DNA from 3 places in the Dermacoccus barathri genome. Region 1 is predicted to be linked to each of the others. Evidence: riboswitches for the same ligand, from Rfam matches in the RefSeq annotation. Region 1 holds a riboswitch; each other region holds the start of a gene.
What was found. A riboswitch is a leader RNA that binds a small molecule or an ion and turns the genes downstream of it on or off. The one in region 1 is predicted to bind cobalamin.
Positions count from the first base shown of each region.

Region 2: linked by a shared signal. The riboswitch ahead of IM689_RS09645 (prenyltransferase/squalene oxidase repeat-containing protein) and the one ahead of IM689_RS12350 (VWA domain-containing protein) in region 1 are both predicted to bind cobalamin.
Region 3: linked by a shared signal. The riboswitch ahead of IM689_RS06855 (energy-coupling factor ABC transporter permease) and the one ahead of IM689_RS12350 (VWA domain-containing protein) in region 1 are both predicted to bind cobalamin.

Region 1 is NZ_JADCTK010000006.1:176,604-180,850, reverse strand. Features, by position in the region: gene cobO (cob(I)yrinic acid a,c-diamide adenosyltransferase) at 1-75, opposite strand, end outside; gene IM689_RS12350 (VWA domain-containing protein) at 75-2,186, opposite strand; cobalamin riboswitch at 2,183-2,358, opposite strand; gene cbiE (precorrin-6y C5,15-methyltransferase (decarboxylating) subunit CbiE) at 2,450-3,679, shown strand; gene IM689_RS12340 (cobalt-precorrin-4/precorrin-4 C(11)-methyltransferase) at 3,676-4,247, shown strand, end outside.
Region 2 is NZ_JADCTK010000004.1:353,566-357,812, reverse strand. Features, by position in the region: gene IM689_RS09650 (penicillin-binding transpeptidase domain-containing protein) at 1-1,566, shown strand, start outside; cobalamin riboswitch at 1,586-1,726, shown strand; gene IM689_RS09645 (prenyltransferase/squalene oxidase repeat-containing protein) at 1,827-3,218, shown strand; gene IM689_RS09640 (hypothetical protein) at 3,196-4,247, shown strand, end outside.
Region 3 is NZ_JADCTK010000003.1:249,187-253,433, reverse strand. Features, by position in the region: gene cbiQ (cobalt ECF transporter T component CbiQ) at 1-494, opposite strand, end outside; gene IM689_RS06860 (energy-coupling factor ABC transporter substrate-binding protein) at 497-865, opposite strand; gene IM689_RS06855 (energy-coupling factor ABC transporter permease) at 862-1,608, opposite strand; cobalamin riboswitch at 1,643-1,766, opposite strand; gene IM689_RS06850 (DUF3151 domain-containing protein) at 1,857-2,258, shown strand; gene IM689_RS06845 (response regulator transcription factor) at 2,506-3,486, shown strand; gene IM689_RS06840 (adenylosuccinate synthase) at 3,641-4,247, shown strand, end outside.

The DNA of each region.
Region 1 (4,247 bases):
GACGAGGGGGCGGTTGCGGCGCTGACGGGTCGTGAGGCCGTCGTCCGGAGTGCTGGGGGTCTGTCCCTGGGGCATCAGGCTGCCTTCCCGTTCGAGGTGCGCGGCGTCGCCGCGGGAGCGATGGCGTCGATGAGGCCGGTGGCCGAGACCTGCTCGAGGGGTACGTGACGGGCCAGCATCCGCTGGGCGAGCTGCCCCGCGAGGCCGAGTCGGAAGCGTCCCGATTCGCAGTCGACGACGATCGTCTCGACGTCGAGGGAGTGCCACCTATCGGCCACGTCGAAGGCTCGCTCGAGGGCGCGCTCGCCGCTCGTCGCGCGGCCGTCGGTGACGAGCACGAGCAGGGGACGTCGGTTCGGGTCGCGCAGCCGCTCGATGCGCAGCACGTCCGCCGCTTCGAGCAGGCCCTCCGCGACAGGGGTGCGCCCGCCGTGCGGAACGTCGGCGAGCAGGGTCGCGGCTCGGTCGACGGAGGAGGTCGGCGGCAGGACGAGGCGGGCACCGTCGCCGGCGAACGTCACGAGGCCAACCTTGTCGCGACGCTCGTAGGCGTCGAGCAAGAGCGAGAGCACGGCGGTCTTGACCTCGCTCATCCGCTTGCGTGCGGCCATCGAGCCCGAGGCATCCACGCAGAAGAGGACGAGGTTGGATTCACGGCCCATGATCCGCGCATGGCGCAGGTCCGCCGGTTCGACGAGGAGCCCCGAGCCGGGCTCGGCCTTCCGTGCTACTTGCCGCACGGCCGCTTCGCGGACCGTCGCGAGGAGGTGGACCTTGCCCTCACGATCGGGGCGTACACCGACGACGCGGCCCGTCGTCGTTTCGGCGCGGCTGCGTCGTCCGGCCTCACCTCGACCGATGCTCGACAGTTCGAAGCGCTGTGGGCGGTAGGGGGCGCCGACCGATGCCGTCGCGACGGGTGCGGCCGCGTTCTGCGGTTCGTCCTGTGTATCGGCAGGGCTCTGTTCCGCCTCTGTCTCGGCGTGCGTGTCGTGCGAGGACGTGGGTGACTGCTCGTCACGCGGGCTGTCGTCCTGGGCAGGCGGCGGTTGAGGAGAATCGGCGCTTGGCCCGTCAGTCGCTTCGCTTTCGTCGGTGGCCTCGGAGTCGGACGGCTCCTCGTCGTCGGGCCCCTGCGGCTCATCGTCGGGATCGTCGCCACCCTCGGGCGGCGGGGGCGGTTCCTCGTCGAGCAGCCGATCGAGAAGGTCTTCGTCCAGGCCGGGCGGGTCGAAGGGGCCGCGGCGTCGGCGGTGTGCGAGCGCAAGGACGGCCGCTGCGCGGATGTCCTCACGCTCGACGGCGTCGGCGCCACGCCACGCGGCGTGCGCACTGGCCGTTCGCGCGATGACGATGTCGGCACGCATCCCGTCGACGTCGAAGCCGGCACACACGCGGGCGATGGTGCGCAGCGCCCACGGGGAAAGGACAACCCCTCCGACATGCTCCTGGGCCGCGGCGATGCGCTCTCGCAGGCGAGCCTGATGGCCCGCGAATCGTTCGAGGAACGCATCGGGGTTCGCGTCGAAGGCGAGTCGACGCGTGACGACTTCGGCGCGGACCTCGGGGTCACGCGAGGCAGCGACGTCGACGGAGAGACCGAAACGGTCGAGCAGCTGGGGGCGTAGTTCGCCCTCCTCGGGGTTCATCGTGCCGACGAGAACGAAACGGGCTGCGTGCGTCACCGACATGCCGTCACGCTCGACCGTATTGCTACCCATCGCCGATGCGTCGAGAAGGAGATCGACGAGGTGGTCGTGCAGGAGGTTGACCTCGTCGACGTAGAGCAACCCCCGGTTGGCCTCGGCGAGAAGACCGGGACGGAACTCGGCGCTGCCGGCGCCCAAGGCCCGGGCCAGATCGAGCGAGCCACTGACTCGGTCGTCGCCGGCGCCGACGGGAAGTTCGACAAGGCGGACCGGGCGACTCGTGGCGTCACCGTCGGCGTCGTGAGGGCCGTCGGGGCAGTTCGGCTCCGGGGTCCGCGGGTCGCAGCTGTAGCGGCATCGGGCGACGACGTCGATCCGGGGGAGCACGTCGACGAGCCCGCGCACGATGGTCGACTTGGCCGTGCCCTTCTCGCCGCGAACGAGCACACCACCGATGGCCGGTGAGATCGTCGTCAGCACGAGAGCCAGTTCGAGGTCGTCTGCGCCGACGACGGCCGTGAAGGGATAACGGGACATCACGAATCCTCCTGGCAAGTGACCACGCTTGCCGTACGAGATGCCACGGCTCGTGCACGTGGCAGGTGATGACGACGTCCTGGCTCGCTTCGAAGGGAAGCTCACAGTGGCGGGACCGCTCCGGATTCTCACCGGTATTCCTCGTCATGCAACCGGGAGACATCATGGCAGACGCGCGCGCCGTGGTGGTGTCCGGGCCGATCCGAGGTTTCGCGTCCCTCAGGGCCGCCGTCGGTGCCCAGCCTTGTCGTAGGGTGTCGGCCATGATCGAGGTCGTGGGCATCGGGGACGACGGGTGGAGTGGTCTCTCTGAAGCCACACGGAACCTCGTGGGACGGGCCGACACCGTCATCGGAAGCCCACGTCAGCTCGACCTGCTGCCGTCGATGGGACAGCAGGAACGGCGACCCCTGCCGTCTCCGCTGCGCGACAAACTGCAGTCGCTTGTCGGCGAATCAAGCAGGAACACAGTCGTTCTCGCGTCCGGAGACCCGTTGTTGTCGGGCATCGGAACGACGCTGATCAAGGCAGTTGGTCGGGAGGCGGTGCGTGTCCACCCGGCGCTCTCGTCGGAGGCGCTGGCCCGCGCTCGGATGGGGTGGTCGGCGGAGTCCGTCGACGTCGTCACCCTCGTCGGCCGATCCACGGACCGCTTCCTTCCGTTCGTCACCCCGGGCTCCCGTCTCGTCCTGCTCTGTTCGGACGGCGACGGCCCCGCGGAGGTTGCACGCCTCGCCGTGGAGGCAGGCGCCGGAACCGCAAAGCTCACCGCGTGGTGGCACCTCGGTGGCCAGAACGAGGGCTCGAACAGCACCACCTGCGCTGCGTGGGGTGACGAACGCACCCCTGACCTCGTCGTCGTGTGCCTCGAGGTCGGTGTTCTCGACGCCGAGCCACAAGCCCTCGGGCCAGCCCCCGGTCGTGCCGACGACGCTTTTGAGCACGACGGACTCATCACGAAGCGAGACGTGCGTGCCACCGCCCTCGCCCGGCTGCGCCCGTGGCCCGGTCAGGTCCTGTGGGACCTCGGCGCCGGCTCGGGGGCCGTGGGGGTCGAGTGGTGCCTCGCTGCCCCGCGTGCCCGCACGGTCGCCGTAGAGCGCGATCCGGACCGTGCCGCTCGGGTGACGCAGAACGCCGCCCGCTTCGGCGTCTCCTCCCGCGTGGACGTCCACGTCACCAGCACTAGCGCCGCCGTGCGCGACGACGACCTGCCTCGACCGGATGCCGTCTTCCTCGGCGGTGGACTGGATCGTGACGTCCTGGACGCCGCGATCGCAGCGTTGCGGCCCGGTGGTCGTCTCGTCGCCCACGCCGTGACGAGAGAGAGCGAAGCGCTGCTTCACGAGGTACACCGCACGCACGGCGGCTCACTCACCCGCCTTGCCGTCGAACATCTCGAGCCTCTCGGGCGCTTTCACGGCTGGAAGCCTGCCCGTAGCGTCGTTCAGTGGTGCCTGACGCGGCCCCCCAGGTCGAAGGAGTCCGCATGACCGTCCACTTCATCGGTGCCGGTCCGGGAGCGGCCGATCTCCTCACGCTGCGCGCCGTGAACCTGCTCGAGCGCTCGTCGGTGTGCCTGTTCCCCGGCACCTACCTCGACGCGGCCGTGCTCGCTCACCTGCCCGCCGACGCCGAACGTATCGACACGCAACGTCTCGACCTCAACGACATCACGCGCCTCATGGCCGAGGCTCACGCCCGCGGAGCGGACGTCGCGCGGCTGTGCTCGGGCGACCCGTCGATCTACTCGGCTCTCGCCGAGCAAACCCGACGACTCGACGCTCTCGGAGTGCCGTGGGAGGTCTGCCCGGGCGTGCCCGCCTACGCGGCCACAGCCGCCGTCATCGGACGCGAACTCACGGCCCCTGAGGTGACGCAGTCACTCGTGCTCACCCGCGCCCAGCGGGACTCGACGAAGATGCCGCCGGGGGAGGAGCTCACGAACTTCGCCCGCACGGGTGCGACCCTCGCGCTGCACCTCGCGATTCGTCACACCGACCGGTTGTGCGCCGAACTTGCGGAGCACTACGGCATGGAGTGCCCGGTCGTTGTCGGGTA
Region 2 (4,247 bases), on a different contig from region 1:
TCGGCTGCGAACGCGCTGCTCGAGCGCCCCGAGGCCTACCCCGGCATCGCGGTGCGACCGACAGCGACCCGAACCTACGGCTCCCGCGGCGACTCCCTCGCCCAGGTGGCCGGTTACCTCACGGCAGCGACAGCCGACGACACCGGCGTCTCGAGCTCGGGGTCGGGTGTGCCGACGTTGCTCGGCCGCACGGGTGTCGAGAAGCAGTACGACGCCGTCCTGCGCGGACGCGACGGCAAGCGCTCCACCGCCATCGGCCCCGACGGCACGGCGCAACGTCAGGTGGCGGACGTGCCGCCGGTGGCGGGCCAGGACGTCGTCACCTCGATCCGCCCTGACGTGCAGGACGCCGCGGCGAAGGCCCTCGCCGACGGCATCGCCGCAGCCCGGAAGCGCGGGCAAAAGGCCGGTTCGGGAAGCGTCGTTGTCCTCGAGGCGGACAGCGGCAACGTCGTCGCCATGACGAACCAGCCCACCTACGACCCGTCCGTGTGGAACGGCGGCGTGACGCAGGCCGAGTACGACTCGCTGCTCGACACGAGGGCCGGCGACCCGCTGACCAACCGAGCCACGTCCGTGGCCGGCCCACCCGCGTCGACGTTCAAGGTGTTCTCCCTCTTCGCCGCGGCCCAGACCGGCGTGGACCCGAACGGCTCGTACTCCTGCCCGTCGTCGGTCATGATCGGCAACCGCTCCTACAGCAACTTCGAGTCGCAGGCGCACGGCACGATCGACATCCCGAAGGCGCTCGAGGTCTCCTGCGACACCGTTTTCTACCGGTGGGCGTACGACGCCTGGGTCAAGGCCGGGGGAGTGAAGGCGTCCACCGACGCTCCCGACCCGTACACCAGCGTGGCCCGCGAGTTCGGATACGGCGCGCGAACCGGGGTTGACCTGCCCGCGGAGGCGAGCGGCTCCCTTCCCGACCGCGCGACGAAGCGCCGTGAGTGGGAGGCGACGAAGGCGGCGTCCTGCAGGCGGGCGAAGAGCGGCTACCCGGAGATCACCGACAAGGACCGTGCTTCGTATCTCACGCAGGTGGCCAAGGAGAACTGCACGAGTGGCTACGTCGTACGCGCCGGTGACGCGGTGAACTTCGCGATCGGCCAGGGTGACGTCGCCGCGACGCCGATGCAGGTGGCCACGTCCTTCGCCGCGCTCGCGACGAACGGTCGTGTGCCGACGCCCCGCGTCGCCGTGGCAACCGCGCGTTCGGACGGCAGCGCTCGCACGGCGCTCCCGTCGCCCGAGGCCCGTACCCTCAGCCTCGATGCCCGGATGTACGCCCGTGAACTCGAGGGGCTCAAACGGGCGGTCTCGACGGGGACGGCCTCCGAGGCCTTCCGAGGCTTCGACCTCGACGCGCACGCCGTCTACGGCAAGACAGGGACGGCCGAGGTCTACGGCAAGCACGCCACCGCGTGGTTCGCCTCGTTCGGCGGGGCAGACGAGGACGGCAAGCGCTACGTCGTCGTCGTTCGGGTCGACGAAGGAGGCGAGGGTGGACGGACCGCCGCACCCATCGCGCGCTCCGTCTGGGACGCGCTCGTCAGGCGCTCTCGCTGAGACGAGGGCGCACGGCGGCTGGTGATAGCCTGGATGCGATCTTCGGCTCGTGCCGGAGAGCCGAGAACGAGGGGAAGCCGGTCGAATTCCGGCGCTGACCCGCAGCCGTAGATCAGTCCGCTGATGAGCCGGAATGCCTCGTCTCGGCTGTGTCTGATCACATCTGCCTCATCACACCCGTCGAGGTCAGCGGGAGAGGCCCGGCTCGTCGTTCGAGCAGGGTGTCGCCCACCGGCCACGCACCTGCCCGGAAGGTCATCATGACGACCCACCTGCGTCGCGCCGGAGTCACCAGCGCCGCCCTCGTCGCTCTCGCTGCCGCAGCCTCGGCGCCCGCCACTGCCGCTCCCGCGACGGGAAGCGACGCCGCGGCATCCTTCCTTGCCGGGCAGTTCGCCGCAGGCCGCCACGAGCTCAGCTCCACCTACTCGGGTCAGACCTACCTCGACGCGGGCCTTTCCGCCGACGGCATCCTGGCCCTTACGTCGGCCGGTGTTGCGGGCAACGAAGCCGGTGCCGCCACGACAGCGTTCGCCAAGGGTGTGGGTGACTACGCCGTGCCGGGCACCGACGTGTACGCGGGAGCTGTGGCGAAGTCCCTCATCGTCGCGAAGGCACAGGGGCAGAACCCGCGCGCGTTCGGCGGCGTCGACCTCGTCTCGAAGCTGCAGGGCCTCGAGGAGCCGAGCGGCCGCTTCTCCGACGTCTCGGCCTACGGCGACTACTCGAACGCCGTCACCCAGTCCCTCGCCGTCATCGCGCTGCAGAAGGCCGGCGCGCCCGCTGACGCGAAGGCCACGAACTACCTCCTCTCGCTGCGCTGCAATGACGGCGGATTCCGCTTGGCCGACGACGGTTCGGCGTGCGTCTCCGACCCCGACGCCACGTCGTTCGCCGTGCAGGCGCTCGCCGCCGCCGGCGGTCACGGCGCCGACGTGACGAAGGCCGTGAACTTCCTCGCCACGAAGCAGAACGCCGACGGTGGCGTCGCCGGCGGAACGGGCACGACCACCCCCAACGCCAACTCGACGGGCCTCGCGGCGGTGGCGTTCACCCTCGGCGGTCAGGACGCGCGCGCTGTTAAGGCGCAGTCGTTCGTCGCCTCGCTGCAGTACGGCTGCTCGTTCCCTGCCGCTGTGCGTGGCGCCATCGCGTACGACCGCACCGCGTTCGCGGCGATGAAGAGCGCCGGTGCCTCCGGCAAGCTCGCCGGCAACGAGACCCGCGCCACGTCCCAGGGTCTCTACGCGTTCACGAGGGCGCCCCTCGTCTCGTTGACGAAGGGTGGCGCCACCGCGACTCCCGCCATCTCGTGCTCCTCCGAGCCCACGTCGTCGCCCAGCACCTCGACGTCCACGACGAGCGCGCCGAAGCCGACGAGCACCTCGTCGAGCAACTCGACGTCCACCTCCGCCACGCCGGCTCCCACGAGCACCACGAGCACGGATGCCACCGCAGCGCCGACCTCGACGACGAGCCCGAGCGCGCCGTCCACGTCCACGGTGCCGCAGTCGACGTCGACGACGCCCGCCACCGGCCCGATCGTGAACACCGACAAGGTCTCGGACAACACCGTGCCGTTCGGCTTCGCCTTCGGCGCCGTCATCCTCGTCACCGCGGGAGGTGCCGTTGCGTACGCGCGTCGCCGCTGATCTCGCGCGCCTCGGCGCACCGGTTCTCGTCGGCGCCTCGGCCCTCGCGGGCCTCGGTGCCGTGACGACGGGTGCCGCAGCGCCCGCGTCCGCTGCGGGTGCGTGCACGAGTGCGACGAGCGGCGTGACCGTCGTCGTCCAGTTCCCGAGCGGCTCGGCCACCGGCTGCGCGCCGGGTAGTCCGGGCACGGCGCTCCAGGCGCTGCGGGCCGCCGGGTTCTCGACGACCGGTTCCACGCAGTACCACGACGGCGTGCTCTGCGGCGTCAACGGGTACCCGTCGAGTTCGCCGTGCCGGATGCCTCCGCCGAACGCCTACTGGACGGTCTTCAGCGCCAAGCGCGGCGGCTCGTGGAACTACTCGAACCTCGGTGTCGCCTCGCTGCCCGCCACCCCGGGCGGAGTCGTCGGATTCCGCTTCGGCAGCGGCACCGCGCCGTCCGTGCCCGTTCCTGCTGCGATCACGTCGCCGAAGCCGAGCACGACGAAGCCCACGACATCGACTCCGAGGCCCAGCTCGCCCAAGCCGAGCAGCACGAAGCCGACCACGTCGCAGCCGAAGCCGCCGAGTTCGAAGCCCTCGTCCAAGCCGTCCTCGACGAAGGCCGGCTCCACGTCGGCTGCGCCGAAACCGACGCCGAGCAAGCCTTCCTCGACGGCGGGTTCGACGAGCAGCCCCCAGCCGACCACCTCGGGATCGAAGCCGGGCCAGGGCGCCACGTCGACTCCCACGGTCAAGGCAACGGCCCTCGTGACGAAGGACGGGAAGCCACTCAAGGTCATCACCTTCAGTGACGGCTCGTCGACGACGCTCGATGCGAACTCGAGCGATGCCAAGAAGTACAAGGTCGGTGTGAAGAAGAAGGGCGCCACGCCCGCCGCCACCAAGATGACGGGCACGAAGGTGCCCCAGCCGAAGAACACTGCTCACCCGAGCATCTCGACGTCGGGCAGTGTGCCCGGTCTCGCCGTGCCGGAGAAGAAGAGCTCAGGCAGCAACAACCTTCCGGGCATCATCGCCGGCGTCGG
Region 3 (4,247 bases), on a different contig from region 1:
ATCCGGTAGACGAGGCCCGCGATCTCCACCATCGTCGCGGGCACCTTGGCGCGACGGGCCGCCGTCAGGAGGTCGGTCATTGGGGTGGTGAGGGCGAGCAGCATGAGGGCCGAGGCCGCCGCGAGTGAGCGGCCGACCGTCTCGACGGAACGCTCGATAGACGCCGGCGCCGACCAGAACGGGCCGAACGACCACACGGCGTCAGGAGCGGGGTGGCCGATCGACACCGCCGCCACGAGTGCCCCGAGGACGATGAACGTCACCGGCAGCGTGAGAACGCGGGAGGCGAGCCTCGGTTCGACGCGGGCGCCGACGAGGATCGCGACCAGGCAGACCACGACGACGGCGGCGTGGAGCCAGGGCGCCCGCGTCACCATCGCGACGACGAGCAGCCCGAGACTGAGCACCGACTTCTCGAGAACGGAGCGATCGCGCCACCTGTTGCTCCAGGCGGCGCGATCGACGGCCGGGCCGGGGCCCGTCCTGGCTCCCACGGTCAGCTGCTGTGGGTTGTCGACTCGGGGGTGCGTGCGGCGTTCTGCGGGGAGTCGTCGGCGTTCGGCGCCGTTTCCGTCGAACGCTTACGGCGCTCGCGGAACGTGCCGAGCACGAAGCCGAGAATGCCGGCGCCGATGGCGGCCTGCAGCGCGAAGAGGCCTGATTCGACCTCGCCGCCGGGCTGCTCCCAGATCGGCGAGAACCACGGCTCGTAGTCCTTGTTCGAGGCCTCGATCTGCTCGGAGGCAGCGGCGTCCGTTCCGCCGAACTCACCGCCGGAGTGGGTGCCCATGAGCAGGGCGATAGCGAACACGACGGCCGCCAGGGCGAGAAGTGCGACGTTCTTCCACACGGTCGAGCGCTTCATCGGGCACCTCCGGCGGGCGTGTTGAGGGTGTCGTCGGTCGTGGCGGGAGTGTCGGATTCGCCAGGCTCGTCGTCGAAGACATCGCGGCGGCCCTTGCCGAAGCCGAGGCCCTGCAGCTGCGGGCCCGCCCACGAACGCAGGGCGTTCATGAGGAGCACGCCGATGAGGCCCTCAACGATGGCGAGCGGAATCTGAGTGAGCGCGAACAGGCCGAGGAAGCGCGACCATGCGCCGAAGAAGCCGCTCTGGGCGTCGGGGAACGCGATGGCCAGCTGCGTGGCGGTGACGACGTACGTGGCCAGGTCGGCCAGGGCGACGGCGAAGAAGACGGCCACCGAGAACGGCGCCCGGCCCAGGAGACGGTAGGTGCCGTAGGCGACCCACGGCCCGACGATCGCCATGGAGAACACGTTGGCGCCCAACGTCGTCAGGCCGCCGTGCGCGAGCAGCAACGCCTGGAAGATAAGCACGATCGTGCCCAACGCGGCCATGACGGGTGGCTTGAAGATGACGGCGCCCTCACCCGTGCCCGTCGGGTGCGACGAACTGCCCGTGACCGACGGCAGCTTGATGGCCGACAGCACGAACGAGTAGGCACCGACGCCGGCGAGCAGGAGTTTGGAATCAGGGTGTTCACGCGTGATCTGCGTGATGCGGCGGACGCCGTGAACGACGAACGGCGCGGAGACGGCCGTCCAAGCGGCCGCGTGGAGGGGTGGCAAGAAGCCCTCGGCAATATGCATGGCAATGCACCTTCCCGGGATGACGCGTCCCGACAATGCTTCGCCCTCGAGTTCCTGACTCGCGGAAAACCCGCTCACAGTGGCGCGACCGTCCCGGACTCTCACCGGGTTCCTCGATCTTGAGGCGACGACGGGAGCCTAACAGCGGCGAGTTGCGCGGTGGGGGGAGTGGAGGGGGCTTCTTCGATGACGTGAGCGGTGTCACCGCCATGGACGATGTTGTCAGCGCTCGATGTTTGAATGGCGCCATGGACAACCTGCTCGGAATCCCCGAAACCAAGCTCGACGTCGACCCGGCCGCCGAGAAGCTCGACGCCGGCGTCCACCCGCGCGACGTCGCCCGCATGTACCCGGCCAGCTCGCTCGTGTGGGCCCAGCTCGCCGAGGACGCGCTCGACGACGGCGAGGCCGTCGAGGGGTACGCCTACGCCCGCACCGGCTACCACCGCGGGCTCGACTCGCTGCGCAAGGCCGGCTGGCGCGGCCAGGGCCCGGTGCCGTGGGAGCACGAGCCGAACCGCGGCTTCCTGCGTGCACTCGGCGCGCTGAGCAAGGCCGCCGGCGCCATCGGCGAAACCGACGAACAGCGCCGCTGCGCCGACTTCCTGCGCGACTCCTCGGCCACGGGCGCTCGCGAGCTCGGCCTCTGACCAGCTGACCGGGCCCTGGCGCGACGCGCGTTGGTGCTGTTCTCGATTCGTCGTCGAATTGAGGGAACCGAACACCGCGCGTCCGCGTCAGAGGTGTGCGATGGCGCGTTCAGGGAGCGTTCGTCTCCGGGGGACGAGCGAACGAGGGAACAGCGTGCGCATCGTCTGCCACCGTCCACGGTGGAAGGGACGAGGGGGACATGGCCGGGAGGGGTCATGTCCCCCTCGTCTGTCCTAATGTGGACGCGTGAACCGCCTCGCCGTCCTCGGCCTCGACGACCTTGCCGAACAGCTCTACCGCCAGGTGCTGCGCGATCAGGCGCGTCCCGCGTCCGTGTATGCCGCGCGCCTCAACCGGTCCACCGCCGAGATCGACGACGCCACAGAGGCGCTGCGCGCCATGCGGCTCGTCCGGATCAACGAGGAAGGGCTCGTCCAGGCCGACCACCCGCGCGCCGGCCTCGAGCGCATCCTCTCGGCCGAGGAGGCGCGCCTCGCGGAACGCCGCCGAGACCTCGCCCGGCTGCGTGACGCCATCGACGGATTCGCCGGCGACCACCGTGCCGGGCAGGAGCACTCGTTGTCCGACGAGCCCGCCCGCGAGTACATCGACGCCTCCGGCCTCGCCGATGTCATGGAGCACTTGGCCGCCTCGACGTCCGGCCCGATCCGCATGACGCACACCGACGCCGTCGCCTTCACGCCCGACGAGCAGCCCGTCCTGTGTCGCCTCGTCGAGGAGGGGCGCGGGCTCTACGGACTGCACGAGTTCGACGCCGCGAGCAGCCGCACCCTCGAGGTGGCCCAGTGGGCAGCCATGGGGGAGAGTCAGCGCCTCGCCAACCACATCCCGAACGAATTCGTCTGTTACGGCACCGATCTGGTGCTCGCCAACACCGAGTGGGGCGGTGACGAGGGCCGATACGCCGTGCTGCGGGATCCCGTCGTCGTGCGGGCCTTCGTCGAACTGTTCGACCGCCTCTGGGCAGCCTCGACCACCGTCGACGACGGCGTCGACACGACATCGGAGCGTCTCGTCGAGCTCATGCAGGCCGGCCTCAAGGACGAGGCCATCGCCCGCGTGCTCGGCGTCAGTCTGCGCACCGTCCGCCGTCGGATCGCCGCGCTCATGGACGAGTGCGACGTCGAGACACGCTTCCAGCTGGCGGTCGAACTGACCGAGCGCGGAATCGTCGGCTCAGGTCAGCGACGAGGCTCCGGAGCCTGAACGTCCCGATGCCGCAGTGAGCGTCATCACGGCCCCGACGAGGCGAGCGGGTACCCTTGGGCGGTAAGAGTCGACGCCCCGCGCGGGTGTGCCGCACGGCACGCGTCGCGCCCGAGGGCGTCGGCCCAGCAGCAACCAAAGGCAGTTGATCCGCATGCCGGCAATCGTGCTCGTCGGTGCCCAGTGGGGCGACGAAGGCAAGGGCAAGGCCACCGACCTCCTCGGAAGTCGCATCGACTACGTCGTGAAGTTCAACGGCGGTAACAACGCCGGCCACACCGTCGTCGTGGGCGGCGAGAAGTACGCCCTGCACCTGTTGCCCTCGGGCATCCTGACGCCGGGCGTCACGCCCGTCATCGCCAACGGCGTTGTCGTCGACCTCGGCGTCCTCTTCGAGGAGCTCGACGCTCTCGAGGCCCGCGGCGTCGACACGTCCAAGCTCGTCGTGTCCTCCAACGCGCACCTCATCCCGCGTTACAACAAGGTCATCGACCAGGTGTCCGAGCGTTTCCTCGGCCAGCGCAAGATCGGCACCACCGGCCGCGGCATCGGCCCCACGTACGCCGACAAGATGAACCGCATCGGCATCCGCGTGCAGGACATCTTCGACGAGTCGATCCTGCGCCAGAAGGTCGAAGCGGCGCTCGAACTGAAGAACCAGCTGCTCGTCAAGACGTACAACCGCCGCGCCATCGAGGTCGACGAGGTCGTCGAGGACCTGCTGCAGTACGCCGAGCGCCTGCGCCCCATGGTGGCCGACA